DNA from 2 places in the Kluyvera fluvialis genome. Region 2 is predicted to be linked to the other one. Evidence: riboswitches for the same ligand, from Rfam matches in the RefSeq annotation. Region 2 holds a riboswitch; the other holds the start of a gene.

The links. A riboswitch is a leader RNA that binds a small molecule or an ion and turns the genes downstream of it on or off. The one in region 2 is predicted to bind cobalamin.
Region 1: it holds a riboswitch for cobalamin, as region 2 does, so the genes downstream of both, AC6I4B_RS04795 (cobyrinic acid a,c-diamide synthase CobB) here and btuB (TonB-dependent vitamin B12 receptor BtuB) in region 2, are expected to answer to the same signal.

Annotation. Positions count from the first base shown of each region.
Region 1 is NZ_AP046142.1:991,891-1,007,833, reverse strand. It holds gene cbiK (sirohydrochlorin cobaltochelatase) at 1-687, opposite strand, end outside; gene AC6I4B_RS04840 (cobalt-precorrin-6A reductase) at 690-1,484, opposite strand; gene AC6I4B_RS04835 (precorrin-3B C(17)-methyltransferase) at 1,481-2,206, opposite strand; gene cbiG (cobalt-precorrin 5A hydrolase) at 2,206-3,261, opposite strand; gene AC6I4B_RS04825 (cobalt-precorrin-4 methyltransferase) at 3,242-4,015, opposite strand; gene AC6I4B_RS04820 (decarboxylating cobalt-precorrin-6B (C(15))-methyltransferase) at 4,008-4,577, opposite strand; gene AC6I4B_RS04815 (cobalt-precorrin-7 (C(5))-methyltransferase) at 4,567-5,172, opposite strand; gene cbiD (cobalt-precorrin-5B (C(1))-methyltransferase CbiD) at 5,166-6,305, opposite strand; gene AC6I4B_RS04805 (cobalt-precorrin-8 methylmutase) at 6,302-6,937, opposite strand; gene cbiB (adenosylcobinamide-phosphate synthase CbiB) at 6,948-7,907, opposite strand; gene AC6I4B_RS04795 (cobyrinic acid a,c-diamide synthase CobB) at 7,904-9,277, opposite strand; cobalamin riboswitch at 9,365-9,557, opposite strand; gene AC6I4B_RS04790 (L-threonine kinase) at 9,709-10,578, shown strand; gene cobD (threonine-phosphate decarboxylase CobD) at 10,563-11,639, opposite strand; gene amiC (N-acetylmuramoyl-L-alanine amidase AmiC) at 11,646-12,896, opposite strand; gene argA (amino-acid N-acetyltransferase) at 13,152-14,483, shown strand; gene recD (exodeoxyribonuclease V subunit alpha) at 14,679-15,943, opposite strand, start outside.
Region 2 is NZ_AP046142.1:4,768,176-4,784,118, reverse strand. It holds gene oxyR (DNA-binding transcriptional regulator OxyR) at 1-844, shown strand, start outside; gene sthA (Si-specific NAD(P)(+) transhydrogenase) at 827-2,227, opposite strand; partial or broken gene fabR (HTH-type transcriptional repressor FabR) at 2,425-3,059, shown strand; gene AC6I4B_RS22580 (YijD family membrane protein) at 3,075-3,434, shown strand; partial or broken gene AC6I4B_RS22575 (hypothetical protein) at 3,463-3,594, shown strand; gene trmA (tRNA (uridine(54)-C5)-methyltransferase TrmA) at 3,625-4,725, opposite strand; cobalamin riboswitch at 4,840-5,026, shown strand; gene btuB (TonB-dependent vitamin B12 receptor BtuB) at 5,094-6,962, shown strand; gene murI (glutamate racemase) at 6,907-7,764, shown strand; rRNA gene AC6I4B_RS22555 (16S ribosomal RNA) at 8,135-9,664, shown strand; tRNA gene AC6I4B_RS22550 (tRNA-Ile) at 9,734-9,810, shown strand; tRNA gene AC6I4B_RS22545 (tRNA-Ala) at 9,851-9,926, shown strand; rRNA gene AC6I4B_RS22540 (23S ribosomal RNA) at 10,135-13,029, shown strand; rRNA gene rrf (5S ribosomal RNA) at 13,124-13,239, shown strand; tRNA gene AC6I4B_RS22530 (tRNA-Asp) at 13,294-13,370, shown strand; tRNA gene AC6I4B_RS22525 (tRNA-Trp) at 13,424-13,499, shown strand; gene hdfR (HTH-type transcriptional regulator HdfR) at 13,600-14,418, opposite strand; gene AC6I4B_RS22515 (MaoP family protein) at 14,537-14,875, shown strand; partial or broken gene AC6I4B_RS22510 (YifB family Mg chelatase-like AAA ATPase) at 14,901-15,943, opposite strand, start outside.

The sequences.
Region 1 (15,943 bases), 1.2 Mb from region 2:
GATACCTGCCGCGTTGAACAACGTTTTCCACGAATCGTCTTCGTCAGAGGCCATATCGTTGAGGGCGTGATCCCCCGCCACCAGCATCAGCGGCATCAGGTGAACCGCGCGCACGCCTTCTTGCTGCAAGCTGGCAATCAGCACGTCCACTTCTGGGTAGCTTTCCACCGCCCCCACTCGCGCCGGAAAACCTTTCGCGGTCATCATATGGTCGAGACAGGCATACGCGGCAAAGGCGTGGTGGCTGGCTCCGTGGCCCATAAAGACCACTTTTTCATCGGCGTTCAGCGCGGGCATTTGCTGCGTTAATGCCTGCATCAGACGCTCATAATCCTCGTGCCCGCTTAATAACGGCGTGCCCAGCGTCAGGCGACGAAACAGCGGGCGCAGGGTTTGCACTTCACGGACTATTTTCTCGTACTCATCACCGTTAATAATGTGCAGCGACTGAATCGCCACATCGTCATATCCTTGATCGGCAAGTTTTTGCAGCGCCTGCAATGGCGTGTCGATATCCAGGCCATCGCGCTGTTTCAGCTTGCGGATAATCATCCCGGAGGTAAAAGCGCGGAACAGGTCGCGCTCAGGGCAACTGGCGGCTAATTCACGCTCACAGGCGACAATATTTTTCTCGCAGGTGTCGTGATAGCTGGTGCCAAAACTGACAACCAACAGGGCTTTTTTCATCATTAATTCCTTCTTTCCTCGGCCAGCCAGCGCGCTAAACGCTCGGCGAAAGCGGCCTGACTTTCGAGTAATTCATTTCCCGTCACCAGCGGGGCTGGGCGAGCGATCACAATGCAGGGGATCCCTGCCTCCAGACACGGCTGCACTTTTTCCTGATAGCCCCCCTCTGCGCCAGAGGCTTTAGTAATCACCACCTCTGCCCGGCAGTGGCGGTAAAACACCGCGTTAAATTCCGCGCTGAACGGGGCGCAAATAGCGAAGATTTCACCCACGCCAAAACCGAGATCAACGCACTGTTGCACCACTTCCGGCACGGGTAAAACGCGGGCGAGCAGCGTTTTGCCCGGCAGCCCCGCGCGCCAGGCGGCGAGATCTTTACTGCCGGTGGTCAACAAGATGCGATCGCCCAACCGGCTGGCGACCTCGCAGGCTTGCGCAATACTGGAAACCGAATACAGCAGCGGATGCGTTAAGCCACTAAGCTGCTCTGGGCGCTGATACCGGCTAAGCAACACGCCGGTTTCCTGGCAGGCCGCCAGCACATTCCGGCTCACCACCTCGGCATATGGATGTGAGGCATCAATCACCCAGCGCGTGTTATTCGCCTGTAACCAGGCGGTTATTTCCGCCTGTAACAAACGCCCGCAGCGCACCTGCCCTTGAATATCGCCCGCCAGCGCTTGCCCTGTGGGTGTCGCCACCGATAAGGTGTATTTCACCGATGCGGCATCCAACTGCTGGCAAATCGCCCGCGCATCGCTGGTTCCGCCGAACACCAGAACGTCGCCGTCACTCACAGCACGTAGCCTCGCGGGGTAATCATCAGGCCATCCTGCACGTAGGTGGTTTTGTTGCCGACAATCACCAGGCTTGTCATATCGACCGGTTCAAAATCCATTTCGCCAAGCGTTGTCAGCCATTTTTGCTCTTTTTTACGTCCGGCGGATTTCACCACCCCGACTGGCGTATCCGCATTTTTGCTGGCAGAAAGCAGCTCAAAGGCGCGTGCCAGATGCCCTTCGCGGCCCCGGCTGCGCGGGTTGTAAAAGCAGATAACAAAGTCGGCTTCGCCAGCGGCGATAATCCGTTTTTCAATCACCGGCCACGGGGTTAACAGGTCGCTGAGGCTGATATGGCAAAAGTCATGCATCAGCGGTGCGCCCAGTAGCGACGCCGCCGCAATGCTGGCGGTCATTCCTGGAATCAGCCGCACTTCAACGTCCAGCTTCTGCTTACTCACCAGCTCCAGCACCAGCCCCGCCATCCCGTAAATACCCGCGTCACCGCTGCTAATCAGCGCCACGTTGTGCCCCGCCTGCGCTAACTCAATCGCCGCCTGGCAGCGTTCAATCTCTTTGCACATGCCGGTTTTAATCACCTGTTTATCACCGGTGAACGCCTTCACCAGGTGGGTATAGGTTTTGTAACCCACGACTATCTCTGCCGCCTGGAGCGCCTCTACGGCCTCCATCGTCATCATTGCCTGCGAACCGGGGCCGATTCCAATTACGCTTAACATCAGTGTGTAACTCCCAAAGTAATAGTGACGCCCTGTTCTCGCAGGGTTTCGCCGGATAGATGCCCGTCGCTCAGCAGCCACGCTGCCGGACCGGAAACGCTGCCTACGCCGACCGTTTTTTTCACAAAGTCAGAGGCGGGAAAGCGGTGTTGATGTTCGCCTAGCGCCTCAGGGCTAAAGGTTTCAAACGGCACGTCGAACTCGCGCGCCAGTTCGATAAGCCCGGCTTCATCCTGTTTGAGCGTGATGCTGCCAATCGCCCGCAGCGCCAGCGGATCTAGCCGTTGCGCTGCCAGTTGGCGCATCAGCAATGAGCGGATTAACGCCGCTGGCGTATCGCGCCGACAGCCGATGCCCGCTACCACTCGTCTGGGCACGAGCTTCCAGTGAGGCAGCGCCAGCGCGGGCAACTCATCAACAATCGTGATACACACCAGCGCGTCCAGTTCAGGAGGCGTGTGCAGCGAATCAACGGCGATAAAACCACGGCAATCGCAGCGGTTAACCTCGTCGCGCAGCGATTCATCACACCACAGCCCGACGCGCTGCTGGCTCACCAGCATCTGGTTGACGGTTTTCACCGCCGCCCGAAAGCCCTGCATCCGCGCATTAAGCTGGCAGGCCAGACTATCGAGCGCCGCCACCTCGTTAACATCGGTGGCGGTGGTGATCACCGGACAGGCCCCCAGCATCACCGCCAGCCTTCGGGTGAGCGCGTTCGCCCCACCAACGTGACCAGAGAGCAGGCTAATCACGTGCTGCCCGCGCTCATCAATCACCACCACCGCTGGGTCGTGGAGTTTATCCACCAGCAACGGCGCCAGAACGCGCACCGCAATGCCGGTTGCGCCGATAAAAATCAGTGCGGTATCGCGCAAAAACGCCTGTTGAACGCTGGCGGCAAAACTGCCGTCAAACGCGCTAAACCCCGCTTCAACTAAAGCGTCGCGGGTGTAGCAGGTCATTGGCAGCGCCGCACTCAGCCGCTTCGCCAGCGCCACGCCGCCGGGGGTCAGGCAGAACAGCGCAATGCGCTCAGGCTTTGCGGTATTCATGGCTGAAATCTGCGGCGTACAGGCGCGAGTAGTGGTATTCGTCACCGAGGAAATCGCCGACCAGAATCAGCGCCGTTTTGCGAATACCGGCGTCACGCACTTTGTCGCCAATATCTGCCAGCGTGCCGCGCACGGTTTGGCTTTCCGGCCAGGTGGCCTTGTAAATCACCGCTACCGGCGTGGTGGAGGGATAGCCGCCGTCAATCAGCCGCTCCGCCACGCGATGAATACGCTGTACGGAGAGATAAATCGCCATCGAGGTTTGATGCCGGGCAAATGACTCCAGTTGTTCACGTTCCGGCACTGGGGTGCGCCCTTCCAGGCGAGTGATAATCAGGCTTTGCGACACCTCTGGTACGGTGTACTCGACGCCCAACTCCGCCGCTGCGCCGAGGAATGCGCTGACGCCAGGCACGACTTGCCAGGCAATGCCGCGACGGGTCAACTCCTCGCCCTGCTCGCGCACGGAGCCATACAGCGAGACATCACCGGTTTGCAGGCGCACTACCGTTTTACCGGCGTTCACGCCCGCTGCCATCAGGTCGAGGATCTGCTCAAGATGCAGCTCGGCGCTGTCGTGGCACTCGGCGTCTGGCGGGCAGTAGCTCAGGAGTTCGGGGTTAATCAGCGAACCGGCGTAGATAACCACCTGCGCCTGTTGCAGTAAGCGGTAGCCCTTGAGGGTGATCAACTCACGGTCACCTGGCCCTGCGCCGACAAACCATACACAGCGAGAATCAAAGGCTTCAGTCATGGTGTTGTTCCTTCTGGCAGGCAATAACAAAAACGGGATTCTGTGGTTTGAAATAGTGCCCGCTGCCCAGCGGCGTCAGCGTCGATACCGCCAGCTGCTGGCACTCCAGCGCCGTGACTCCCACCTGATGCAGGTGCTCAAGGGCGGTGTGCAGGTTTTCGTGCAAAATAAAGGTCATCACCAGCCGCCCGCCGGGGCGCAACTGCTGCCATGACCAGTCAATCAGGGCGCAAAGATGACCGCCGCTGCCGCCCATAAAAATGGCATCGGCCTGCTCGGCTACCGCCAGCGGCGCTTCGCCGTCGATAATCGTGATGTTGTCGCAGGCAAAACGCTGACGGTTTTCTGCCAACAAGCGCAGCGCCGCTGGGTTGCGTTCAATCGCCGTCACCGCAAGCGTAGGGTTGAGCAGCGCCGCTTCTATCGACACGCTGCCGGTTCCGGCTCCGATATCAATCAGGTGGCGCGCCTGATGCAGTTCCAGCTTTGTCAGCGCCAGCGCGCGTACCGCCTCTTTGGTCATCGGCACTTTTTCGCCGCGCAAAAACAGCTCATCGTTCATCGAGGATCACCACCGTGTTCATCTCATAGTCTTTATCGACCTCACTGACCCTAAGCCAGTGCAGCCGCTCGTTGTCCTGCGCCAGGTTTTCACCAATCACCATCCAGCGATGCCCTTTGCCACGCGCCACCAGCGCGGCGGCTATCTCTTTTGGCCCGCAGCGTTGGTCGGTGACCATCGCCACTTTGCGCTGGCCAGCCAGCGTGTCAAAGCACACCTCGCGCCCGTGGCTGCTGGTGAGCCACATGTCATTCATGTCGATACCGGCGCACGCGCACAGGTATTGCACCGCGCTGACACCGGGAATCACGCGAACATTCTCGCGGCCAAAATGGGCGATAAGCCGCGTACCGATGCCGTAAAACAGCGGGTCGCCGGAGGCCAGAACCACCACGTTTTGCGCCTGGCGTTGGCTAATCCATGCCAGAACCTGCGGGATGTTGGCGCCAAGCTGGCAGCGCTCGCCGTCAACATCGGCAAACTGTGCCAAATGGCGCGCACCGCCAACCAGCGCATCGGCCTGCGCAACGGCCTCTTGTGCTTGCGGGGTCATCAGCGAAACACCGGCTGGCCCCATCCCCACCACCGTTAACATGTCAGCGCCTCCACGATGCTTTGCACCGGACGGTTGCTGCCGAGAATGTGGTTATCGAACGAAAACAGAATGGCGTCGCACACGGGCGGTGTTTTGGTAAAGCGCAGGCGCTGCATCACGCGCTGGCAAATGCGTTCGGCGAGGTGGTTGTAAAGGTGCTGGAAGCCATAGGCGTCAATATGTTCCATCGCCGCTTCGGTGGTGTCGCAGTCGCTCACCAACGTCAACAGTTCCAGCGGTGCGCCCAGCAACGCCAAGTGAGCGACCAACGTTTCCATGCGCGCATCGGCGATATGGCTGTGAGTGTGGAAAATCCCGGCGGCGATTTTAATCAGCTTACCGGGGTGACCAATGAGCACAATTTGGCGAAAGCCGAGGCGCACCGACTCCTCAATCATGTAGCCGACAAAGTTGCTCATGGTGACGACGCATTGCGCATCCAGCCCCATTTGCTCTCGCACAAAGCGCTCGCCGTGGTTGCCGGGAACCAGCACCACGCGCGCCAGACCGGCGGCGCGTTTCATCTCCAGCTCCAGCGCCAGCGAGCGTTTCCAGCTCTCCTCCGACATGGGTGTGACGATACCGGTGGTTCCGATAATCGAGATCCCCCCCATAATTCCCAGCCGCGCGTTATAGGTTTTCTGCGCCCGTTCTTCGCCTTCGGGGGCGAAAATTTCCACCTCGGCGCCACGCGCGGGGCCAATCACCTCGCGCACGGCAGCTTCAATGGTGTGGCGCGGAGTGCGGTTAATCGCCGCGCTGCCGATGGGCAAGCCAATGCCTTTGCGGGTAACCGTGCCGACACCTTCACCGCCGTGCAGCGAAATCTCGCCGCTATCGTTGAGCGTGACGCGAGCGAAAATCAGCATCCCGTGGGTGGCATCAACATCATCACCGCCGTCTTTGCGAATCGCGGCAACCGCCTGCTGCCCTTCTACGTGTGGGGATTCAACGTTCAAATTCAGCGTGACGCCCGATGGCGTGACAATCGACACCTGCTGAATCAGGTGCTGGCGCAGTACCATCAGCGCGGCAACTTTCGCCGCAGCCGTCGCACACGATCCGGTGGTAAAGCCCTTACGCAACGCTTTGCCGTTATGCCACACCGGCGCGTCGAAGGCCGCGTCGCTCATCGCGCCCCCTGCAAGTGATACAAAATGGCGTTGACGATAGCCGCCGCCACGTTGCTGCCGCCTTTACGTCCCAGCGCAGCGATACCCGGCAGCCCGCTTTGGCGGAGCGCTTCTTTCGATTCCGCCGCACCAACAAACCCGACCGGCACGCCAATCACGCCGCCTACGTCCACGTCACGGTGCTCCAGCAGGCGGAACAGCGCCGTTGGCGCATTGCCAAAGACAAACACTTTGTCGCCGTCTTCTTTTACTGCGATATCCACCGCAGCCATCGAGCGGGTCATGCCCTGCGCTTTGGCCTCCCGCACCACGCGCGGGTCACTGATGTAGCAACGGCACTCGCCGCCAAAGGTCGCCAGCAGATTTTTATTGATCCCCGAAAGCGCCATCGTGGTGTCGGTGTACAACGTACACGGGCGGCTGAGCGCCTCGCTAAGACGGGTTAAAGCCTCGGGGGCGAACCACAGAATATCCAGCCACTCGAAGTCAGCAGTGGTGTGAATCACCCGTTTGATAATCGCCTCATGCAGTGGGCTGTCGAAGCGATATTCCGGGCGGGTTTCAGCAATAATCTCGCTAATAATGGCGAAACTTTTGCGCTCAATCGCCTGGGGTTGCTGAATATAGTTCATGTTGTTCTCCTCAGGCCGCGCCAACCAACCAGAACCTGACTGCCATAAACAGCAGCAGGGCCAGCGTTGACGCCACCCACATCAGTCGAATCGTTCGGGAAATATCATCAATTGCGATGTCGCGCCGGGCGTCGCCGATCCACGGTTTATCAACGCGCTGGCCAAAATAGTCGTTCGGCCCGCCCAGACGGATGCCCAGCGCGCCTGCAACGGAAGCCTCTGACCAGGCGCAGTTAGGGCTGCTGTGGTTGTAGCGATCGCGCCAGCCAATGCGCAGCGCCCGGCGGCCATCAAGGCGGCAAAGCACGGCGGCGGCACTGATAAAAAGCCAGCTCAGGCGAGCAGGAATAAAGTTGGCGGCATCGTCCATACGGGCGCTGACCATACCAATAGCGCGGTATTTTTGATGCTTATAGCCCACCATAGAGTCGAGGGTATTCACCGCTTTGTAGGCCATCGCCAGCGGCGCGCCGCCAAGTAACAGGAAAAACAGCGGGGCGATAATGCCATCGACGGTGTTTTCTGCCACGGTTTCTACCACCGCGCGGTTGATTTGCGCAGGCTGAAGCTGCGAGGTGTCGCGCCCGACAATCCACGACAGCTTAATGCGGCTTTCGGCAAGGTCGCCCGCGCGCAGCGGTTTCTCAACCTCCTGTGCCGATTGCGCCAGGCAGCGACCGGCAAGCACAGTAAAAATCAACCAGGCGTTGACGCCCCAGCCCAGCCACGGGTGAATGCGGGCGGCAAGCGCTAAAACGCCCCAGGTAACGCCATAAGTTATCCCGACCACCACCAGCCACATTACGCCGCCGCCGATGCGCAGCGCGCGCTCGGTGCGGCAAAGGCGGCGTACCACGCGCTGCACGGCGTTAATCAAGTTGCCTATCCAGCGTACCGGATGCGGCCAGTTTGGCGGGTCGCCAATCAGCACATCCAGCATCCACGCCACACACCAAATGAGCAGCGTCATAGCGCGCTCCTGGCGGCAGCAAACCAGTGGTTGAGCATGGAGGGGCGCTGGGCGAAGTGAAGGTGTAAATAGCTGGCGAAGGTATTACCGCGCTGCCAGCCGCCTTGCCATTGCTGGAGTACCGCGCCATCGCGTGTTTTGCGACACGCCATCACCGCCGCATCCTGCGGAGTGAAATCCGAGTAGTGAAATTCATGCCCGCGCAATATTTCGCCGGGCGCGGCAAGTAGCGTTTGCCGCTCGGCCTGCGCTTCGCAATAGCCAAAACGGGTCAGACGTGTGCCCATTTTGCTCTGGCCTGGCAAAATATCCGCCATTTGATGCACCTGACCATCGGCGTCCTGCAACGTGCTGCCGAGATACATCAGCCCGCCGCATTCCGCGTAAATGGCTACGCCGCGCTGATGTGCCGCGCGTAGCTGCGCCAGCATCGTTTCATTTGCCGCCAGCGCCTGTGCATGTAGCTCTGGATAACCGCCGCCCAGCCACACCATTTGGCATGGCGGCAGCAGGTGGTCGTGTAATGGGCTAAAACGCACAATCTCCACGCCCGCCCGCGCCAGCAGCGCCAGGTTATCTGGATAGTAAAAGTTAAATGCTTCGTCGTCGGCGAGCGCCAGCGTAAGTCCCGCGCCGGATTGCGGCATCGGCGGCAAGTTGCCTTCAGGCATGTGCGCCAATTCGGTGAGCGCCAGCAGGCGTTCGATATCGAGTGTGCGTTCCAGCATGGCGGCAAAGTCCTGCCACGGCTGGCGGTTAAGCGCAGATTCGCGCGCCATTACCAGCCCCAGATGGCGCTCCGGTAACGCAACGCCCGCCGCACGCGGCACATAGCCCAATACCGGCAGCCCGCAATAGCGGGTAATCGCGCTTTTCAGCAGTTGGAAGTGGCTTTCGCTGTTGACGCGATTGACTATCACCCCCGCAATATTCAGGCTGGGGTCGAAGTGCTGGAACCCCATCACCGTCGCAGCAATCGAGGTAGACACCGCTTTGCCATCCACCAGCAAAATGACCGGGCAACCGAGCTGTTTTGCCATCGCGGCGGTGCTGCAATAGTTGGGATCAGTGCCGTAGCCGTCGTACAGGCCCATCACGCCTTCAATAACGGCGATATCGGCCTGCTGCATATGTTCGCTAAACAGGGCGTTAAGGGTCGAGGTGGGCAGCATAAAGCTGTCGAGATTGCGGGAAGCCACACCGCACAGGGCGGTATGCCAGCCAGTGTCGAGGTAATCGGGGCCGACTTTATAAGGCTGCACGCGCAGGCCGCTCTGCTGAAGCAGGGTGAGCAAGCCGAGCGTGACGGTGGTTTTGCCACAGCCGCTACCGGTTCCTGCAAGAATAAATGCGTGCTGTCTGGCTGCCATACCCTGCCCCTATTCATTGGGTATAGCTATACGTGTGCCCAGTCAGAAGACTGTGCGACGCAAAGCAACCCACTTCCCACCGAAGTTGTTGATAATCACCGACAGGCAGGTCTTCTGGCTTAGCGTCATCCTCGCCCGCCCTTCCCGATCTGGCGATCAGTGGTGTTTACGGGGTTGTCAGCATCACAGCAGCGGGGGCTGCGGAGGATTTATCCACCTTTGCGGATGCACCTCCTTCCCTGGCATATCACTATGCCGAACCTGTTGGCTCTGATTTTGTCTCTATGCCGACATCTTACGCCCGCATAAAATAAAAGCAGGTTACTCTAGCGCGGTGGTTAAAGTATTTCGTTGCGCTATGACAATACCGATATATTTATTCATCACAGTTGATATTTTGTTCGTTTAACTCACCACAAGGCATAAAAATAATGAGTGTGGCGCGCTGCCCTGCCTCTTGCGGGGAGCTGATTCAGGGCTGGATTCTGGGTAGTGAGAAGCTGATCTCTTGCCCCATTGAGTGGTACAGCACAGTGGAAGTTTGCAATGCTACACCGCTACCCAACGAGCGCCCACTGACGCGCGCGATGGTCAACGCCCTGCTGGCGCATTACGGTTATCCGCTGGCGCTAAGCCAGACGCTGCGCATTACGGTGCACTCGACGATTCCGCTGGCCAAAGGGATGGCGAGCAGCACCGCCGATATTGCGGCCACGGCGGTGGCGGCGGCTGCGCATTTAGGTCATTCACTGCGTGAGTCTGAATTAGCCGCGCTGTGCGTTTCGCTGGAGCCAACCGACAGCACGCTGTTCCGCTCGCTGACGCTGTTTGACCACCACCATGCGCAAACGCAAATTGCCTGTGCGCCGTCGCCCGCCTTTGACCTGCTGGTGCTGGAAAGCCCCGTGATATTGCGCACCGCCGATTATCATCGTCAGCCGAGAGAGGCCGCGCTACAGGCTAACGCGGCGCTATTACAACAGGCATGGGAAAAGGTGCAGTTAGCCTGTACCCGCCATAGCCCTACGTTGATGGGCGAGGCCGCCACGCTGAGCGCCATCGCCAGCCAGACGCTGCTGCCGAAGCCCGGTTTTGATACGCTGCTCGCGCTGGTAGAATCGTGTGATTTATACGGGTTAAACGTGGCGCACAGCGGCAGCGTCGTCGGGCTGATGCTCGACCGCCGCCGTCATGATGTGGAATATGTAAAGTGGGCGCTGGCGCAGCAAAGATTGACCGACCACTGGCCGAAACAACACTTGCTGAGCCACGTGGCCGGTGGGGTTCAGCTCAGCACCTGATGCAGCGCCGCCAGCAGTTGCTGGTTTTCCCTTTCGCTACGAATCGCCACGCGGAAGTAGCGGGCATCTAACCCTGGATAGTTGGCGCAGCTACGGATAAGAATATGTTTTTGCAGCAGCGCGTATTGCAGATCGATCCCCGGTTTTTCGCAGCGCAAAAACAGATAGTTCGCCTGCCCCGGATACACCGTCAGCCCGTCGATTTGACACAATGCCTGATAAAAACGCTGCCCTTCGTGCGCCAGCCACTGCCATGTCGCCTGTTGATAAGCGCTATCGTTGAGGATCACCTCGCCCGCCAGCGCGGCAAAGGCATTAATTGACCACGGCATTTGCCGCTGGCGCAGCCGCGCGAGCATCGGCTCGTCGCTGTTGAGCACATACCCCAGACGCAGGCCAGGAATTGCATAAAACTTGGTGAGTGAGCGCAGTACCCAGACATGCGGATTTTGCGCCAGCAGCGGGATAAACCCCTGCTCGCCAGCAATAAAATCGATAAAGGCTTCATCGAGGATCAGCGCAATCCCCAGCGTTCGGCAACGCTCGGCAATCGCCGCCAGCAATGCGTGTGACGGGAGCAGACCCGTCGGGTTATTCGGCGTACACAAAAACAGGCAATCAAGATTAGCGGTTAGCGCGGGAAGAATACGTTCGGTCAGTTGCCAGCCGTCTTCTTCACGCAAGGCGAAGGGGGTTATCTGGCAGTCGATTGTCTCCAGCGCCCGACGATACTCCGCAAACCCCGGCGCGACCACCATGGCATGACGCGGCTTCAAGCCGTGAACGAGGGTGAAAATCGACTCTGTTTCACCGTTGCCCGCCAGCACCCACGAGGCCGGAACGCCGTGATGCGCCGCCAGCGCCTGATGCAACTGTTGGTATTCGACATCAGGGTAACGCTCGGCGAGGGAAAGCCCGGCGATAATCGCCTGTTTCAGGCTTTCGGGCATCCCGAGCGGGTTAATATTGGCGCTGAAATCCAGCAATTGGTCAGCCGCAATGCCCAGCAATGCGGCGGCTTCACGGGTGTTGCCGCCGTGAACGCTCTTTAAACGCGACACCTTAAATTACCCGCGTCGCGCAAGCGTTGCGCCGTCAGCAAAATAGGCTTTAATCCCGGCAAGAATAGACTCGGCCACTTCCTGCTGGAAGGTGGCAGTCCTGAGCTTGCGCTCCTCCTCAACGTTACTGATGAATGCCGTTTCGACGAGGATCGACGGGATATCCGGTGCTTTCAGTACCGCAAAGCCCGCCTGTTCTACCTGATTTTTATGCAGTTTGTTCACCTGACCGAGCTTTTTCAAAACCGCTTTGCCGAATTTCAGGCTGTCGTTAATGGTCAGCGACTGCACCATATCAAACATGGTGTGGTCAACGTAGCGATCACCGCTTTTGCTCACCCCCCCCACTAAGTCGGCGGCGTTCTGGGTCTTCGCGAGGTATTTTGCCGCCGTACTGGTGGCCCCTTTGGTTGACAGCGCAAACACCGATGAGCCGCGCGGCTGGCGGCTGGTAAAGGCATCCGCATGGATAGAAACAAACAGGTCGGCGCGCTGCTTTTGCGCCTTCGCCACCCGCACCTGGAGCGGAATAAAGATATCTTCGTTACGCGTCATGTAGGCTTTCATATTGCCCTCTTTCTCAATCAGCGCACGTAAGCGGCGGGCAATTTGCAGCACCACGTCTTTCTCACGTGTTTTATGCAGCCCCACCGCACCGGAGTCTTCACCGCCGTGTCCGGGGTCGAGCATAATGACGATAGGCCGGTCACGCCCGGCTTTACCCGGCTGTGGGCCGCTCTGAGCTGGCGGAACCTGCTTTTCAAGATCGCCCTTGTTGTACTCCTCCAGCAGTGCCAGCAGCGGGTCTTGCTCCTCTTTGCTGCTTGCCGGATAGAGATCCATCACCAGACGTTCTTTAAAACCAGCAAACGGCGCCAGCGCGAAGAGCTGTGGTTTGACATCCTGTTTTAGCTCAAACACCATGCGCACCGTTTGCGGGTCAAACTGCCCCACACGCGCCGATTTGATAAATGGGTCATCCTGGCGAATCTGCGCGCCCATGCCTTTCAGCACCGAATTAAGATTCACACCTTCAATATCAACCACCAGGCGGTCTGGGTTGCTTAACGCAAACTGTCGATATTTGAGTACACGGTTGGACTCTACCGTAACGCGCGTGTAGCTAGACGCAGGCCAGATGCGCACGGCCACCACCTGACTAACGGCGGCTAGACCAACCTGACTCACACTTAGTAACCACATCGCGCCCGCCCCTTGTAACAGGCGACGACGACTCAAAGACCGACTTCCCGACATGCTCTATCCCAGGCAAAAAAATGACAGATTCCAAACAACACTCAAAGGACGACGAGTATACGCATAATACGATTGACCGAAAACTCTAACCAAAGGCGCAGAAACTGTCATCTATAAAAGGGTAAACATTCGTAGGATCAGCGAAATTGAGCGTTCTATTTTTCCTTATTCCAGGCAAATTCCGGCTTGCGTTCCGGCCAAAAACAGAATAAAAATACACTTATTACGAATAATAATTCATTGAGGGGTTGTGCTGTGGTGAAGGAACGTAAGACCGAATTGGTTGAGGGGTTTCGTCATTCTGTCCCCTATATTAACGCCCACCGGGGAAAGACGTTTGTCATCATGCTGGGCGGCGAAGCTATCGAGCATGATAACTTTTCTAGCATTGTCAATGATATAGGCCTTCTTCACAGCCTAGGCATTCGCCTGGTGCTGGTGTATGGCGCGCGCCCGCAAATCGACGCCAATCTGGCCGCACATCATCATGAGCCTTCGTATCATAAGCATATTCGCGTGACCGACACCAAAACCTTAGAACTGGTTAAGCAAGCAGCAGGGCTGTTACAGCTCGATATCACCGCTCGGCTGTCGATGAGCCTCAACAATACCCCGCTGCAAGGAGCGCACATTAACGTGGTGAGCGGTAACTTTATTATCGCCCAGCCGTTGGGCGTTGATGACGGTATCGACTACTGCCACAGCGGGCGTATTCGCCGTATTGATGAAGAAGCGATTCATCGTCAGCTCGACAGCGGTGCGATAGTGCTGATGGGGCCGGTTGCCGTTTCCGTTACCGGTGAGAGCTTCAACTTGACCTCAGAGGAGATTGCCACCCAGTTGGCTATTAAACTGAAGGCCGAGAAGATGATTGGTTTTTGCTCCTCACAAGGGGTTTACAACGACGCGGGTGAGATTATCTCTGAGCTGTTTCCTAACGAAGCGCAAGCGCGTATTGAAGAGTTGGAGCAGGAAGGCGATTACCTTTCCGGCACGGCTCGCTTCCTGCGCGGTGCGGTGAAGGCTTGCCGCAGCGGTGTTCGTCGCAGCCACCTGATAAGTTATCAGGAAGACGGCGCGCTGCTACAAGAGCTGTTCTCACGTGATGGTATCGGGACACAGATTGTGATGGAGAGCGCCGAACAAATTCGCCGCGCCACCATCAATGATATCGGCGGGATTTTGGATCTGATTGCCCCGTTAGAGCAGCAAGGGATTTTGGTGCGTCGTTCGCGTGAGCAACTGGAGATGGAGATCGACAAATTCACGATTATTCAGCGTGATAACACGACCATCGCCTGTGCGGCGCTGTACCCGTTCCCGGAAGAAAAAATTGGCGAGATGGCCTGCGTAGCGGTACACCCGGACTACCGTAGCTCGTCGCGCGGCGAAGTGCTGTTGCAACGCATTGCCACCCAGGCCAAGCAGATGGGGTTAAACCATTTGTTCGTGCTCACCACCCGCAGTATTCATTGGTTCCAGGAGCGCGGTTTTAAACCGGTGGACGTTGATCTGCTGCCAGAAAGCAAAAAGCAGCTCTACAACTACCAGCGCCGCTCCAAAGTGCTGATGACCGACCTGGCGTAAATAATATCCATGCAAATTGCCGGATGGCGGCGTAAACGCCTTATCCGGCCTACAAATTCGCACACCGTAGGCCTGATAAGCGCAGCGCCATCAGGCATTGTGCCACCCATTTCCGGATGGCGGCGTGAACGCCTTATCCGGCCTACAAGTTCGCACACCGTAGCGCCATCAGGCAAAGCGTTAAACACCTGGCTATTACGCCATTTCGGCAAAAATGGCGGCCAGGCCGCTGCGTCGTTCGGTTCGTGTGGCGATGGCTTGCGCTAACAGATGTTCATCGGCATACATCGACAAACGCGATTTCGCGCGGGTAATTGCCGTGTAGATCAATTCACGGCTCACCACCGGCACATTTTGCGTCGGCAACACCAGCGCGGCATGGGCAAACTCTGACCCCTGCGATTTATGCACGGTCATTGCCCATGCGGTGTCGTGCTCTGGTAAACGGCTTGGCAGAATCGGTTTCACCGTGCCGTCCGGCATCGGGAACCAAACGCGCAGGCTACCTTCACGCTCTAACGCCACGCCGATATCACCGTTAAACAGCCCCAACGCGCTGTCGTTGCGGGTGATCATCACCGGGCGACCGTCATACCAACGCGAGTGACGCGGTAGTGTAATCTGCCGGTGACGCGCCAGCAGCAGCTCAAACTGCTGATTCAGCCCGCTTACGCCCCACGGCCCTTCTCGCAGCGCGCACAGCAGTTGATATTCACCAAAGGCTTCCAGCACCACGGCGGGGTCAGCCTGTTCGCGCAGAAGCTGTAAATAATGACCATAGCCCGCGCGCGCATCGTCCAGCATGGCGGCGTAGTCGTCGGTCGAGCGCAGCGGCTTACAGTCGATATCGCTAAAACCACGGGCAAAAACGTCGCTCACGCCTTTTTTATCGCCCCGATTCACCGCCGCCGCCAGTTGTCCGATACCGGAGTCACTGCCAAAACGGTAGCTGGTGCGCAGCAGGCACAGGCTGTCGCGCAGCGCGCTGGCGGCATGGCCTTCACCGGCGGGAACCGTCGCCCCCGCCAGTTGGCTTAACTGTGCCGCGCGTTCTGCGGTGTAGCCTGCGTTAACCCAGCTACAGATATCCCCCAGCACCGCCCCCGCTTCTACCGAGGCTAGCTGATCGCGGTCGCCGAGGAAAATCACACGTCCATGCGGCGGCAACGCGTCAATCAGGCGCGCCATCATCGGCAAGTCAATCATCGAGGCTTCATCCACCACCAGCACATCAAGATGCAGCGGGTTCCCCGCGTGGTAACGCATCCGCTGGCTTGTCGGCTGCGCGCCCAGCAGGCGGTGTAACGTGCTGGCCTCAGTGGGCAGTTTCTCTTTTTGCGCGTCACTCAGGTTAAGTTTACGCAGCGCCGCGCCCAGCGATTCCGTCAAACGCGCCGCCGCTTTGCCGGTGGGTGCGGCAAGGCGGATACGGCATTTTTCGCTGCCGGACATCTGTATCA
Region 2 (15,943 bases):
CCATGTCAGTCAGCCGACTCTCAGCGGACAAATTCGCAAACTGGAAGATGAACTGGGCGTCATGCTGCTGGAACGCACCAGCCGCAAGGTTCTGTTTACCCAGGCCGGGCTGTTGCTGGTGGACCAGGCGCGTACAGTGCTACGCGAGGTCAAAGTGCTTAAGGAGATGGCAAGCCAGCAAGGGGAGGCGATGTCTGGCCCGTTGCATATCGGCTTGATTCCGACTGTTGGCCCGTATCTGCTGCCTCATATTATCCCGATGCTGCATCAAACCTTCCCAAAACTGGAAATGTATCTGCATGAAGCGCAAACCCATCAGCTGCTTGCTCAGCTTGATAGCGGTAAGCTGGACTGCGCCATTCTGGCTTTAGTGAAGGAAAGCGAAGCATTTATCGAAGTGCCGCTGTATGACGAGCCGATGATGCTGGCGATCTATGAAAATCATCCGTGGGCAGAGCGCGATCGCGTGCCGATGTCCGATCTGGCGGGTGAAAAACTGCTGATGCTGGAAGACGGTCACTGTCTGCGTGACCAGGCGATGGGTTTCTGTTTTGAAGCGGGCGCGGATGAAGATACCCATTTCCGCGCGACCAGCCTGGAAACGCTGCGCAATATGGTGGCGGCGGGAAGCGGTATTACGCTACTGCCTGCGCTGTCTGTGCCGCAGGAACGCAAACGTGATGGCGTTATCTATCTGCCGTGCATTAAGCCGGAACCTCGCCGCACCGTCGGTCTGGTCTATCGACCAGGATCGCCCCTGCGTAGCCGCTATGAGCAGCTCGCAGAGGCTATCCGCAGCACGATGGATGGCCATTTCGAGAAGACGTTAAAAAAGGCGGTTTAAGCCGTTCAACGCTGCAACTCGATAGGCCTCTGCCATCGTGGGGTAGTTAAAGGTGGTGTTAACGAAGTACTCAATGGTATTACCGCCGCCTTTCTGCTCCATGATGGCCTGGCCGATATGAATAATTTCGGCTGCGCGCTCCCCAAAGCAGTGAATGCCTAGAATTTCTTTGGTTTCACGATGGAACAAGATTTTCAGACTGCCCACGCTCATGCCGACGATTTGCGCCCGCGCCAGATGTTTAAACTGCGCACGGCCCACTTCGTAAGGCACTTTCATTGAAGTTAGCTGTTGCTCAGTTTTGCCGACAGAACTGATTTCTGGAATGGTGTAGATACCCGTTGGGATATCTTCAATCAGGTGCGCGGTGGCTTCGCCTCGCATTAACGCTTGTGCGGCGATGCGGCCCTGATCGTAAGCGGCAGAGGCCAGGCTCGGATAGCCAATGACATCGCCTACGGCATAGACGTGCGGCAATGCGGTTTGGTACATGCTGTTGACTTTCAACTGACCACGGCCATCAGCCTGTAAGCCTATGTTTTCCAGCGCCAGGGAGTCGGTGTTGCCGGTACGACCGTTGGCAAACAGCAGGCAATCGGCTTTGAGTTTTTTCCCGGACTTCAGATGCATGATCACACCGTCGTCCACGCCTTCAATTTTCTCGTACTCTTCGTTGTGGCGAATCACTACGCCGCTGTTCCAGAAGTGATACGACAGTGAGTCTGACATTTCCTGGTCGAGGAATGCCAGCAGGCGATCGCGGGTGTTGATCAAGTCAACTTTGACGTCCATTCCACGGAAGATAGACGCATATTCGCAGCCGATAACCCCCGCGCCGTAGATAATGACGTGGCGAGGTTCGTGGTGCAGGCTGAGGATAGAGTCGCTGTCGTAAATGCGCGGGTGGCTAAAGTCGACGTCTGCGGGGCGATACGGGCGCGAACCACAGGCGATGACGAACTTATCGGCGGTTAGCGTTTCAACCGAGCCGTCCGGGCATTCCAGGGCGATGGTGTGCTCATCGACGAATCGGGCGTCGCCTTGCAACATTTCGCAGTGGTTGCGCTCATAAAAGCCCTGACGCATACGGGTTTGCTGATTGATAACGCTATCAGCATGATTCAGGATGTCGGCAAATGAGGAACGGAGAAGTCGGCTGTGGTCGCTGTAGAGAGGGTTCTGGTTGAATTCGATAATACGGCTGACGGCATGGCGAAGGGCTTTGGAGGGGATAGTGCCCCAGTGGGTACAACCGCCGCCGACATTATGATAACGCTCTATCACGGCGATACGGGCTCCTTGCTTCACCAGTCCCATAGCAGCGCCTTCGCCGCCGGGGCCGGAACCAATTACTATTGCATCATAATCGTAGGAATGTGGCATGGTAAGGCTTACCTGTTCTTATACATAAAAGCAACAGAATCATAACATCATCGAAAGAATAACCCAATTATCGTTGGGCTTTTTTCCAGCGAAATAGCATAAATAGCGTGTAAATAATCATTAACAAAGCGACGTAAGCGGATTCGTTTTAATCTCTGGTATAGTGCCAACATGGCATGTGGAAGGATTCAGTCATCGTGATGGGTGTTAGAGCGCAACAAAAAGAGAAAACCCGGCGTTCGCTGGTAGAAGCGGCATTTAGTCAACTAAGCGCCGAGCGTAGCTTTGCCAGCCTGAGCCTACGTGAGGTTGCACGCGAGGCGGGAATTGCGCCAACCTCCTTTTATCGTCATTTCCGTGATGTGGATGAGCTTGGGCTGACCATGGTTGATGAGAGCGGTTTGATGCTCCGTCAGTTGATGCGCCAGGCGCGCCAGCGTATCGCTAAAGGCGGCAGCGTTATCCGCACCTCCGTTTCAACCTTTATGGAGTTTATCGGCAACAACCCGAACGCCTTCCGCCTGTTACTGCGGGAACGTTCAGGAACGTCTGCGGCATTTCGTGCTGCGGTTGCCCGTGAAATTCAACACTTCATTGCGGAACTTGCTGACTATCTGGAAATCGAAAACCATATGCCGCGTGCGTTTACTGAAGCGCAGGCCGAAGCGATGGTGACTATTGTGTTTAGCGCGGGGGCCGAAGCGCTGGACGTCAGCCCTGAGCAACGCCGTCATTTAGAAGAACGGCTGGTGTTACAACTGCGGATGATTTCCAAAGGCGCGTACTATTGGTATCGCCGCGAACAAGAAAAGTGTCACATTATTCCGAATAAGGTGGTAGACGAGCAATGAAACAGTTAGGTCAAGATAGAGGTACGCTGTTGCTGGCGCTGTTAGCTGGCTTATCGATTAACGGGACGTTTGCGGCACTGTTTAGCTCTGTCGTGCCATTCTCTGTGTTCCCGATTATTTCGCTGGTGCTGACGGTGTACTGTCTGCATCAACGTTATCAAAACCGCACGATGCCGGTCGGTTTACCGGGGTTGGCTGCCGCCTGCTTTATTTTAGGTGTGCTGTTGTATAGCACCGTGGTGCGGGCGGAATACCCGGATATCGGTTCTAACTTCTTCCCGGCGGTGCTGTCGGTGATTCTGGTGTTCTGGATTGGCTTTAAAATGCGTCATCGTAAACACCAGGTGACCGAATAATCTTCCGCACACCGTAGGCCGGATAAGGCGTCTACGCCGCCATCCGGCAAGGATTGGCGCAATGCCTGATGGCGCTTCGCTTATCAGACCTACGGGGGTTATTTGTAGGCCGGATAAGGCGTTTACGCCGCCATCCGGCAAGGATTGGCGCAATGCCTGATGGCACTGCGCTTATCAGGCCTACGGGGGATTATTTGCTGGTGAGCAGTACGCCGCATTCCATATGGTGTGTATATGGGAACTGATCAAACAGCGCCAGTCGGCTGATGTTATGCGTCTGGCTGAGGGTTTCGAGGTTCTGACACAGCGTCTCTGGGTTGCAGGAGATGTACAGAATATTCGGATACGCCTGCACCATCTTCTCCGTTTCGCTATCCAGCCCACTACGCGGTGGATCGACAAAAATTGTCTTACACTGATAGCTTTTCAAATCAATTCCCTGCAAGCGGTTAAATTCCCGCACCCCGTTCATTGCCTGAGTAAACTCTTCCGCCGCCATGCGGATTATCTGCACGTTGTCGATGTGGTTAGCCGCAATGTTGTATTGCGCCGCTGCCACCGACGGTTTGGCAATTTCGGTCGCCAGTACGCGCTCGAAGTTACGCGCCAGCGCCAGTGAGAAGTTGCCGTTACCGCAGTACAGCTCCAGCAGGTCGCCGCGTGAGTTCTGCGTGACGTTGAGCGCCCATTCGAGCATCTGGATGTTCATCGCCGCGTTTGGCTGGGTGAAGCTGTTTTCAACCTGGCGGTAAATCATCTCTGTACCCGCAACCGGCAGACACTCGTCGATATAGTCCTGGTCCAGCGCGATTTTCGTTTTGGTTGCGCGGCCAATCAGGTGCACGTTGAAACCCTGCGCGCGCAGAGCGTCACGCAAGGCTTCGGCCTGCTCGCGCCAGGCGTCATCCAGCTTTTTATGGTACAGCAGCGATACCACCGCCTGGTTGCTCAAGGTGGTGAGGTAGTCAATCTGGAACAGCTTATGGCGCAGGCTATGATTGTCGCGCACTCCGTCGAGCATGGCGGTCATCAGCGCGTTGATAAGTTCGCTGGCAGCCGGGAATGTGTCAACGCGAATGCGGCTCTTGGTCTGCTGGTCGAACATGATGTGGTACAGGTCATCGCCGTCATGCCAGATGCGGAATTCTGCGCGCATCCGGTAGTGGCTGATCGGTGAGCGAAACACCTCCGGCGCGGGTGCGCTAAACGGCGTCATCATCGTTTGCAGGCGAGTGACTTTCTCGGCGAGCTGAGCGTCGTACTGTTCGGTTGGGAGGTGTTCGGGGGTCATTATGCATCCTGAATAATAAAAGTACGCGAGGATTGTAGGGCTTGCTCAGGGGATGTCCAGTGTCGATGTCAGCGAAAATGATAAATAGCAGTCTGGACATCTATATGTAACTAAATGTAGCATTTGTGCCCCGGTCCTGTGAGTTAAAAGGGAACCCAGTGTAAATCTGGGGCTGACGCGCAGCGGTAAGGAAGGTAAATCATGAGCGCACCTGGTGCAGACACTGCGGCGTGCCGTGGGAAGTCATCATGATTTTAAACAGCCTCCAAGCCCGAAGACCTGCCGGATTACGTCGCTTAAGGTTTTATCGTCGCGAACTACGGATAAAACCTGCGGCATCCTTTTTTATGTTTCGGATGCTTTGAAAAATGATTAAAAAAGCTTCGCTGATGACGGCGTTATCCGTCACAGCATTTTCCGGCTGGGCGCAAAATAGCAATTTAGACACGCTGGTGGTGACCGCCAACCGTTTTCAACAACCGGTTGATACTGTATTAGCGCCAACGGATGTGGTTACGCGCGAGGAGATCAATCGCTGGCAGGCGAAGAATCTGAACGACGTTATGCGTCGTTTACCTGGCGTCGATATCGCGCAATATGGCGGTATGGGGCAGTCTTCTTCTCTCTTTATTCGTGGCACGGAAACGCGCCAGGTGCTGGTACTGGTTGACGGTATCCCGATGAGCCGTCCTGGCATTTCCAATACGCCAGACTTGAATCAAATTCCGCTTTCTTTAGTGCAGCGCGTGGAATATATCCGCGGGCCTCGCTCGGCAATTTATGGCTCTGGTGCGATGGGCGGGGTCATTAACGTTATTACGCGCTCCGACAACGACGAGTCAAAAATTGATGCCGGAATGGGGTCGAAAGGCTACCAGCATTATGATGGTACGCTGCGTCAGCGTTTTGGCGACACGGTAGCAACCGTTGCAGGCTCCTATGAAAGCACTAAAGGTTTTAACGTCCAGCCGGGTTCAAGCTGGGATCACGACAGCGATCGTGACGGTTTTCGCAATAAGACCTTCTGGGGTAGCCTGGAGCATAAATTTAATGACAGCTTGTCCGGCTTTTTCCGTGGGCATAGCTATACCAACAACTCTGATTATGATCTGGGCAGCCCGCCGACGTCTAAAAACTATAGCGCTGACGAAGAACAACTCTATAACCAATCCTGGGATACCGGGCTGCAATTTAATTCAGGAATTTACTCTTCGCAGCTAATTGCAAGCTACCAGAAGGTAAAGGACTACAACTACAGCAGTATCTACGGCCGCTATAACGATGGCACTACGCTGGATAATATGACGCAGCGTAACCTGCAATGGGGTAACAACGTTCAGGTTGGGCAGGGGTCTATTAGCGCGGGTGTGGACTGGCAGCAACAGCGTTTAACGTCATCCAGTACGACGATGTCGGATAGCTATAAACGTGACAACACTGGGCTGTATTTAACTGGGCAGCAGCAGTTCGGTACTGTTACGCTCGAAGCATCTGGCCGTGAAGACCACGATGAGCAGTTTGGCTGGCATGGCACCTGGCAGACAACCGCAGGCTGGGCGTTTGTCGAAAACTATCGCGCGACGCTCTCCTACGGCACGGGCTTCCTGGCTCCGTCTCTGGGTCAGCAGTTCGGCTCAACCCGCTTCGGCATCAATTCTAACCCGAACCTGAAACCGGAAGAGTCAAAGCAGTGGGAAGCTGGGCTTGAAGGATTAACGGGCCCGCTGGACTGGCGTCTGTCGGCTTACCATTACAAGATAAGCAACCTTATTACCTACTATTCTGATCCGGTAACCTGGGCGGGTGAGTATGACAACATCAACTCCGCCACGATTAAAGGTGTGGAATGGACAGGGAGTGTGGATACTGGCATCTTCAGCCATCGTGTGACGTTGCAGTATATCGACCCACGCAATGATGATAACGGTGAAGTGCTGGCGCGCCGTTCAAAACGTCAGGCGAAATATCAGCTCGATTGGTCAATGTTTAATGTTGATATGGATGTGTCGTGGCAATACTACGGTAAGCGCTACGATAACAACACGTCGCAGTACAATCCAACGCAGCAGGTTTTACCGAGTTACAGCACCGTTGATGTATCGGCTTCATATCCGATCACCTCACACCTGACAGTTCGTGGTAAAATAGCCAACCTGTTCGATAAAGATTACGAGACAGTTTATGGCTACCAAACTGCAGGACGGGAATACACCTTGTCTGGCAGCTACACCTTCTGAACCACGTCCCACCGTCCTGGTCTTTGATTCTGGGGTAGGTGGGCTGTCGGTCTACGATGAGATTCGGCACCTTCTGCCGAATCTTCATTACATCTACGCTTTCGATAACGTGGCTTTCCCATACGGGGAAAAGAGCGAAGAGTTTATCGTGGAGCGCGTCGTTGAAATTGTCACTGCTGTACAGCAACGCTATCCGCTCGCGCTGGCCGTTATCGCCTGTAATACGGCGAGCACCGTGTCGCTGCCAGCGCTGCGTGACAAATTCGAATTCCCGGTGGTGGGCGTAGTGCCTGCGATTAAGCCGGCGGCGCGGCTGTCTGCTAACCGTATTATCGGATTACTGGCAACCCGAGGAACGGTGAAACGTCCTTATACCCATGAGCTGATTGCACGCTTTGCCAATGAGTGCCAGATAGAAATGCTGGGATCGGCGGAGCTGGTGGTATTGGCTGAAGCGAAGCTGCACGGCGAACCTGTACCGCTGGAAGAGCTGCGTCGCATTCTGCGCCCGTGGTTACGTATGCAGGAGCCGCCAGATACCGTCGTGCTCGGCTGCACCCACTTCCCTCTATTACAGGAAGAACTTCTACAGGTGCTTCCAGAAGGAACTCGGTTAGTGGATTCCGGCGCGGCGATCGCGCGTAGAACAGCCTGGTTGTTAGAACATGAAGCGCCGGATGCGAAATCATGTGAGGCTAACGTGGCTTACTGTATGGCGTTAACCCCAGAAACTGAGCAACTTTTACCCGTTTTACAGCGTTATGGCTTTGAAACGCTCGAAAAACTGCCTGTTTCAGCCTGATTCGTTCAAAAAAGAGACGGTTGAAAAGTTTTTTTAAAACAAGGCTTGTCAACGTCTCAGAACTCCCTATAATGCGCCTCCACTGACACGGAACAACGGCAAACAAGCCACCGGGTCAGCGAGGTTCTCCTGAGAATCTCGACGGAGAAAAGCGGAAATAAACGCTTGACTCTGAAGCGGGAAAGCGTATTATGCACATCCCGCGCCGCTGAGAAAAAGCGAAGCGGCACTGCTCTTTAACAATTTATCAGACAATCTGTGTGGGCACTCAATGATACGGATTCTTAACGTCCTCGGACGAAAAATGAATACCAAGTCTCTGAGTGAACACGTAATTCATTACGAAGTTTAATTCACGAGCATCAAACTTAAATTGAAGAGTTTGATCATGGCTCAGATTGAACGCTGGCGGCAGGCCTAACACATGCAAGTCGAACGGTAGCACAGAGAGCTTGCTCTCGGGTGACGAGTGGCGGACGGGTGAGTAATGTCTGGGAAACTGCCCGATGGAGGGGGATAACTACTGGAAACGGTAGCTAATACCGCATAACGTCGCAAGACCAAAGTGGGGGACCTTCGGGCCTCACACCATCGGATGTGCCCAGATGGGATTAGCTAGTAGGTGGGGTAATGGCTCACCTAGGCGACGATCCCTAGCTGGTCTGAGAGGATGACCAGCCACACTGGAACTGAGACACGGTCCAGACTCCTACGGGAGGCAGCAGTGGGGAATATTGCACAATGGGCGCAAGCCTGATGCAGCCATGCCGCGTGTATGAAGAAGGCCTTCGGGTTGTAAAGTACTTTCAGCGAGGAGGAAGGTGTTGTGGTTAATAACCGCAGCAATTGACGTTACTCGCAGAAGAAGCACCGGCTAACTCCGTGCCAGCAGCCGCGGTAATACGGAGGGTGCAAGCGTTAATCGGAATTACTGGGCGTAAAGCGCACGCAGGCGGTTTGTTAAGTCAGATGTGAATCCCCGGTGAACCTGGGAACTGCATTTGAAACTGGCAAGCTTGAGTCTCGTAGAGGGGGTAGATTCAGGTGTAGCGGTGAAATGCGTAGAGATCTGGAGGAATACCGGTGGCGAAGGCGGCCCCCTGGACGAAGACTGACGCTCAGGTGCGAAAGCGTGGGGAGCAAACAGGATTAGATACCCTGGTAGTCCACGCTGTAAACGATGTCGACTTGGAGGTTGTGCCCTTGAGGCGTGGCTTCCGGAGCTAACGCGTTAAGTCGACCGCCTGGGAGTACGGCCGCAAGGTTAAAACTCAAATGAATTGACGGGCCGCACAAGCGGTGGAGCATGTGGTTTAATTCGATGCAACGCGAAGAACCTTACCTACTCTTGACATCCACGGAATTTAGCAGAGATGCTTTAGTGCCTTCGGGAACCGTGAGACAGGTGCTGCATGGCTGTCGTCAGCTCGTGTTGTGAAATGTTGGGTTAAGTCCCGCAACGAGCGCAACCCTTATCCTTTGTTGCCAGCGGTTCGGCCGGGAACTCAAAGGAGACTGCCAGTGATAAACTGGAGGAAGGTGGGGATGACGTCAAGTCATCATGGCCCTTACGAGTAGGGCTACACACGTGCTACAATGGCATATACAAAGAGAAGCGACCTCGCGAGAGCAAGCGGACCTCATAAAGTATGTCGTAGTCCGGATTGGAGTCTGCAACTCGACTCCATGAAGTCGGAATCGCTAGTAATCGTAGATCAGAATGCTACGGTGAATACGTTCCCGGGCCTTGTACACACCGCCCGTCACACCATGGGAGTGGGTTGCAAAAGAAGTAGGTAGCTTAACCTTCGGGAGGGCGCTTACCACTTTGTGATTCATGACTGGGGTGAAGTCGTAACAAGGTAACCGTAGGGGAACCTGCGGTTGGATCACCTCCTTACCTTAAAGAAGCGTTCGTTGAAGTGTCCACACAGATTGTTTGATGAAAAATAGCAGTAAGAATCTCTGCAGGCTTGTAGCTCAGGTGGTTAGAGCGCACCCCTGATAAGGGTGAGGTCGGTGGTTCAAGTCCACTCAGGCCTACCAAATTTGCAAAGCAAATTTGAGGGAGATTCTGAAAAGCGATGGGGCTATAGCTCAGCTGGGAGAGCGCCTGCTTTGCACGCAGGAGGTCTGCGGTTCGATCCCGCATAGCTCCACCATCTTTTTACTGCGAAACACAAGAAAACTTCAGAGTGTACCTGAAAAGGTTCACTGCGAAGTTTTGCTCTTTAAAAATCTGGATCAAGCTGAAAATTGAAACGACACACTGTGTCTGTTCTCCGTAATAAGAACAGATAAGCGGTGTGTTCGAGTCTCTCAAATTTTCGCAACACTGATGATGTTTTACGAAACATCTTCGGGTTGTGAGGTTAAGCGACTAAGCGTACACGGTGGATGCCCTGCAGTCAGAGGCGATGAAGGACGTGCTAATCTGCGAAAAGCGTCGGTAAGGTGATATGAACCGTTATAGCCGGCGATGTCCGAATGGGGAAACCCAGTGCAATTCGTTGCACTATCGTTAACTGAATACATAGGTTAACGAGGCGAACCGGGGAACTGAAACATCTAAGTACCCGAGGAAAAGAAATCAACCGAGATTCCCCAGTAGCGGCGAGCGAACGGGAGCAGCCCAGAGTCTGAATCAGCTTGTGTGTTAGTGGAACGGTCTGGAAAGTCCGACGGTACAGGGTGATAGTCCCGTACACCAAAATGCACAGGTTGTGAACTCGAAGAGTAGGGCGGGACACGTGGTATCCTGTCTGAATATGGGGGGACCATCCTCCAAGGCTAAATACTCCTGACTGACCGATAGTGAACCAGTACCGTGAGGAAAGGCGAAAAGAACCCCGGCGAGGGGAGTGAAACAGAACCTGAAACCGTGTACGTACAAGCAGTGGGAGCCTCTTTATGGGTGACTGCGTACCTTTTGTATAATGGGTCAGCGACTTATATTCTGTAGCAAGGTTAACCGAATAGGGGAGCCGAAGGGAAACCGAGTCTTAACTGGGCGTTAAGTTGCAGGGTATAGACCCGAAACCCGGTGATCTAGCCATGGGCAGGTTGAAGGTTGGGTAACACTAACTGGAGGACCGAACCGACTAATGTTGAAAAATTAGCGGATGACTTGTGGCTGGGGGTGAAAGGCCAATCAAACCGGGAGATAGCTGGTTCTCCCGAAAGCTATTTAGGTAGCGCCTCGTGAACTCATCTTCGGGGTAGAGCACTGTTTCGGCTAGGGGGTCATCCCGACTTACCAACCCGATGCAAACTACGAATACCGAAGAATGTTATCACGGGAGACACACGGCGGGTGCTAACGTCCGTCGTGAAGAGGGAAACAACCCAGACCGCCAGCTAAGGTCCCAAAGTCACAGTTAAGTGGGAAACGATGTGGGAAGGCTCAGACAGCCAGGATGTTGGCTTAGAAGCAGCCATCATTTAAAGAAAGCGTAATAGCTCACTGGTCGAGTCGGCCTGCGCGGAAGATGTAACGGGGCTAAACTGTGCACCGAAGCTGCGGCAGCGACACTATGTGTTGTTGGGTAGGGGAGCGTTCTGTAAGCCGTTGAAGGTGAACTGTGAGGTTTGCTGGAGGTATCAGAAGTGCGAATGCTGACATAAGTAACGATAATGCGGGTGAAAAACCCGCACGCCGGAAGACCAAGGGTTCCTGTCCAACGTTAATCGGGGCAGGGTGAGTCGACCCCTAAGGCGAGGCCGAAAGGCGTAGTCGATGGGAAACAGGTTAATATTCCTGTACTTGGTGTTACTGCGAAGGGGGGACGGAGAAGGCTATGTTAGCCGGGCGACGGTTGTCCCGGTTTAAGCATGTAGGCGGAGGTTCCAGGTAAATCCGGAACCTTATTAACGCTGAGGTGTGATGACGAGGCACTACGGTGCTGAAGTAACAAATGCCCTGCTTCCAGGAAAAGCCTCTAAGCATCAGGTAACATCAAATCGTACCCCAAACCGACACAGGTGGTCAGGTAGAGAATACCAAGGCGCTTGAGAGAACTCGGGTGAAGGAACTAGGCAAAATGGTGCCGTAACTTCGGGAGAAGGCACGCTGATGGTAGGTGAAGCGACTTGCTCGTGGAGCTGAACTCAGTCGAAGATACCAGCTGGCTGCAACTGTTTATTAAAAACACAGCACTGTGCAAACACGAAAGTGGACGTATACGGTGTGACGCCTGCCCGGTGCCGGAAGGTTAATTGATGGGGTTAGCGGTAACGCGAAGCTCTTGATCGAAGCCCCGGTAAACGGCGGCCGTAACTATAACGGTCCTAAGGTAGCGAAATTCCTTGTCGGGTAAGTTCCGACCTGCACGAATGGCGTAATGATGGCCAGGCTGTCTCCACCCGAGACTCAGTGAAATTGAACTCGCTGTGAAGATGCAGTGTACCCGCGGCAAGACGGAAAGACCCCGTGAACCTTTACTATAGCTTGACACTGAACACTGGTCCTTGATGTGTAGGATAGGTGGGAGGCTTTGAAGCGTGGACGCCAGTCTGCGTGGAGCCAACCTTGAAATACCACCCTTTAATGGCTGGTGTTCTAACGTAGACCCGTAATCCGGGTTGCGGACAGTGTCTGGTGGGTAGTTTGACTGGGGCGGTCTCCTCCTAAAGAGTAACGGAGGAGCACGAAGGTTAGCTAATCCTGTCGGACATCAGGAGGTTAGTGCAAAGGCATAAGCTAGCTTGACTGCGAGAGTGACGGCTCGAGCAGGTGCGAAAGCAGGTCTTAGTGATCCGGTGGTTCTGAATGGAAGGGCCATCGCTCAACGGATAAAAGGTACTCCGGGGATAACAGGCTGATACCGCCCAAGAGTTCATATCGACGGCGGTGTTTGGCACCTCGATGTCGGCTCATCACATCCTGGGGCTGAAGTAGGTCCCAAGGGTATGGCTGTTCGCCATTTAAAGTGGTACGCGAGCTGGGTTTAGAACGTCGTGAGACAGTTCGGTCCCTATCTGCCGTGGGCGCTGGAGAATTGAGGGGGCTGCTCCTAGTACGAGAGGACCGGAGTGGACGCATCACTGGTGTTCGGGTTGTCATGCCAATGGCATTGCCCGGTAGCTAAATGCGGAAGAGATAAGTGCTGAAAGCATCTAAGCACGAAACTTGCCCCGAGATGAGTTCTCCCTGACTCCTTGAGAGTCCTGAAGGAACGTTGAAGACTACGACGTTGATAGGTCGGGTGTGTAAGCGTAGCGATACGTTGAGCTAACCGATACTAATGAACCGTGAGGCTTAACCTTACAACGCCGAAGATGTTTTGGCGAAAGAGACATCGAAATTCAGCTTGATACAGATAACATCAGAACGTGAAAAACGGTCTGATAACAGAATTTGCCTGGCGGCAGTAGCGCGGTGGTCCCACCTGACCCCATGCCGAACTCAGAAGTGAAACGCCGTAGCGCCGATGGTAGTGTGGGGTCTCCCCATGCGAGAGTAGGGAACTGCCAGGCATCAAATTGCAGTAAACCGGGATAAAAATCCGGGTAGTGACAAAGAAATTCGGTGGAGCGGTAGTTCAGTTGGTTAGAATACCTGCCTGTCACGCAGGGGGTCGCGGGTTCGAGTCCCGTCCGTTCCGCCACTTATTAAAAAATTAAGCCTGCTAAATTAGCAGGCTTAATGATAAGAAACTTTAGGGGCGTAGCTCAGTTGGTAGAGCACCGGTCTCCAAAACCGGGTGTCGCGAGTTCGAGTCTCTCCGCCCCTGCCATATAATGATCCTTTGCTTTTTAGCAAAGGATTTTTTTTTGCCTAAAATTTACCTCCGAAAAGGCCCATTCATTCCCTTCCAGGGCCATATACACTTCAACTCAGAAAACGTTATTTTTCAATATGTCGCGAATCTGCATCTGTTTGTCGCTATTTTGCAGCCAAATAGCATATAAAGGACGCGATATAGCCGCGCCATCGGTTACAGGATAAAGTTCGTCCTGATCTTGCGCCCATGCTGTAGGCAACCAGGTGCAACCTTTTAACGACACTAACTGACGGCGAGCCAAACTGGCTGAACTGGTGGTGAGTAATGGCACATCATCACAGGCGATGAGCCCCGCTTCATGCTGCTGGAAATCAGCACCCCATTCCAGTCGAAGGTAGTTCAACTCCGATTTGCTCGTTGCCGGTGAGGCGCAGTAAAGCTCAAGAGTAAAATGCCCTAACAACTGGCTGCTAAATTCATCCATTTTCGGCGTTTCAGTGGTCAATAGCAGATCGAGCTGGCGTTCATGCAGTTGCTTTACCAGCGACTGGCGCTGGGCAATTCGTGCTTCAAACTGAAGCGTGTCGTCAGCCTGATACAGTCTGGCGAGCCACTCGTTAAGCATGCACTCCCACAGCGAAGCGCTGGCACCAATCGAAAACTCGTTGTGCCGTGAGGTATTCGCCACCTCTTTTCGCGCTGCCTGCCATGTATTCATCAGTGTTTCAGCGTAGGGGAGGAGTTTCTCGCCTGCGGCGGTTAGGCGGATATTGTTGCGATGACGGGTAAACAGGTTAACGCCAAGCTGGTTCTCTAGCTGACGGATGCGAAAGCTTACCGCAGATTGTGTCAGATAGAGCGCTTCTGCGGCGCGCCCGAAGTGGCGAGTTCTACTCACTTCGAGGAAAGTTTTCAGCAATTCGGTATCCACAGCTTTCTCCGCAAAATTTTTTGTCGTAATGATTTAAATCTTTTGTTTTACACTCTGTCAAGCGTATCTAATACTCCGCGCCATAAATAGCTCGGCCAAAGAATTAGGAGCGTGTAGGATGGCGGAAAGCTTTACGACGACTAATCGTTTTTTCGACAATAAAAATTATCCGCGCGGGTTCTCTCGTCATGGTGATTTCACCATCAAAGAGGCGCAGCTGCTTGAACGTTATGGCTTTGCCTTTAACGAACTCGATCTCGGCAAACGTGAACCAGCTACCGAAGAGGAGCAGCTGTTTGTGGCAGCCTGCCGTGGTGAGCGTGAGCCAGCGACGGAAGCTGAACGTGTGTGGCACAAGTATGTGACCCGCATTAAGCGTCCTAAGCGTTTCCATACGCTGTCCGGCGGTAAGCCGCAGGTAGAAGGCGCTGAAGACTATACTGACAGCGACGATTAATAAAAAAGGGGCTTTGGCCCCTTTTTTATTGTAGTAAGGTTTGCAGATGGATGAGCATTCTGTCGATCCCGCGATAGCTCAGTGCTTCCTGCAAATGATGGCGCGTAATAGACTCACTCCCCTCCATATCCGCCAGCGTGCGTGATACCTTAACAGCCTCTGCCAGGCACGAATAGAAAGCCCCAGTCGCGTTAACGTCTGTTCCAGCCATACGGCATCTTCATCTATCAGCGTACAGAATTGACGAATTTCACTGCTGCTCAGTTGGGCATTCAGTTTACCCTGTCTGGCGTATTGCTGTTTCTGCACCGCAACGACCCGTTCCTGAACGATTAAACTGCTTTCTCCTTGACGGATGGGCTGGCTGAGCAACCCTGGCGGTGGTAGTGGTATTTCTAGCGAAAGATCAAAACGGTCGAGGAACGGCCCTGACAGACGGTTGAGATAGCGCAGTGTCTGCTCTGGCGTGCAGCGATTATGTTGCCCTTCGTAATGACCGGTAGGGCTGGGATTCATGGCGGCCACCAACTGAAAGCGCGCCGGATAGGTGATTTTCGCGCGTGTGCGGGAGATATGAATCTTGCCGGACTCGATAGGCTCTCGCAGCGCATCGAGCACCCGACGTTCAAATTCCGGTAGTTCATCTAAAAATAGAATGCCGTTATGGGCCAGTGAGATTTCCCCTGGTGCTGGGATTGCGCCACCTCCTACCATCGCGGTGAGTGATGCACTATGGTGCGGTGCGCGAAAGGGGCGGCAGCGCCACTGGGTTTGTACGCTATGAGTATTTTCGAGGCTGATAATAGCCGCACTTTCCTGCGCCTCGCGATCGTTCAGCGGTGGTAGCAAGCCACGCAGTCGGGTCGCCAGCATCGTTTTTCCGGTTCCCGGTGGGCCAATCAGCAATAAGTTATGCCCACCAGAGGCGGTTATCTCTAGCGCACGTTTACCCTGCTGTTGCCCAATAATATCGCTCAGGTCTTCGATATTTTCCGGCACGACGATATTTTCCGCTGGCGGCAGACGCAGGTCCTGTTTCCCTTCCAGAAATGCGCAGACTTCCAAAAG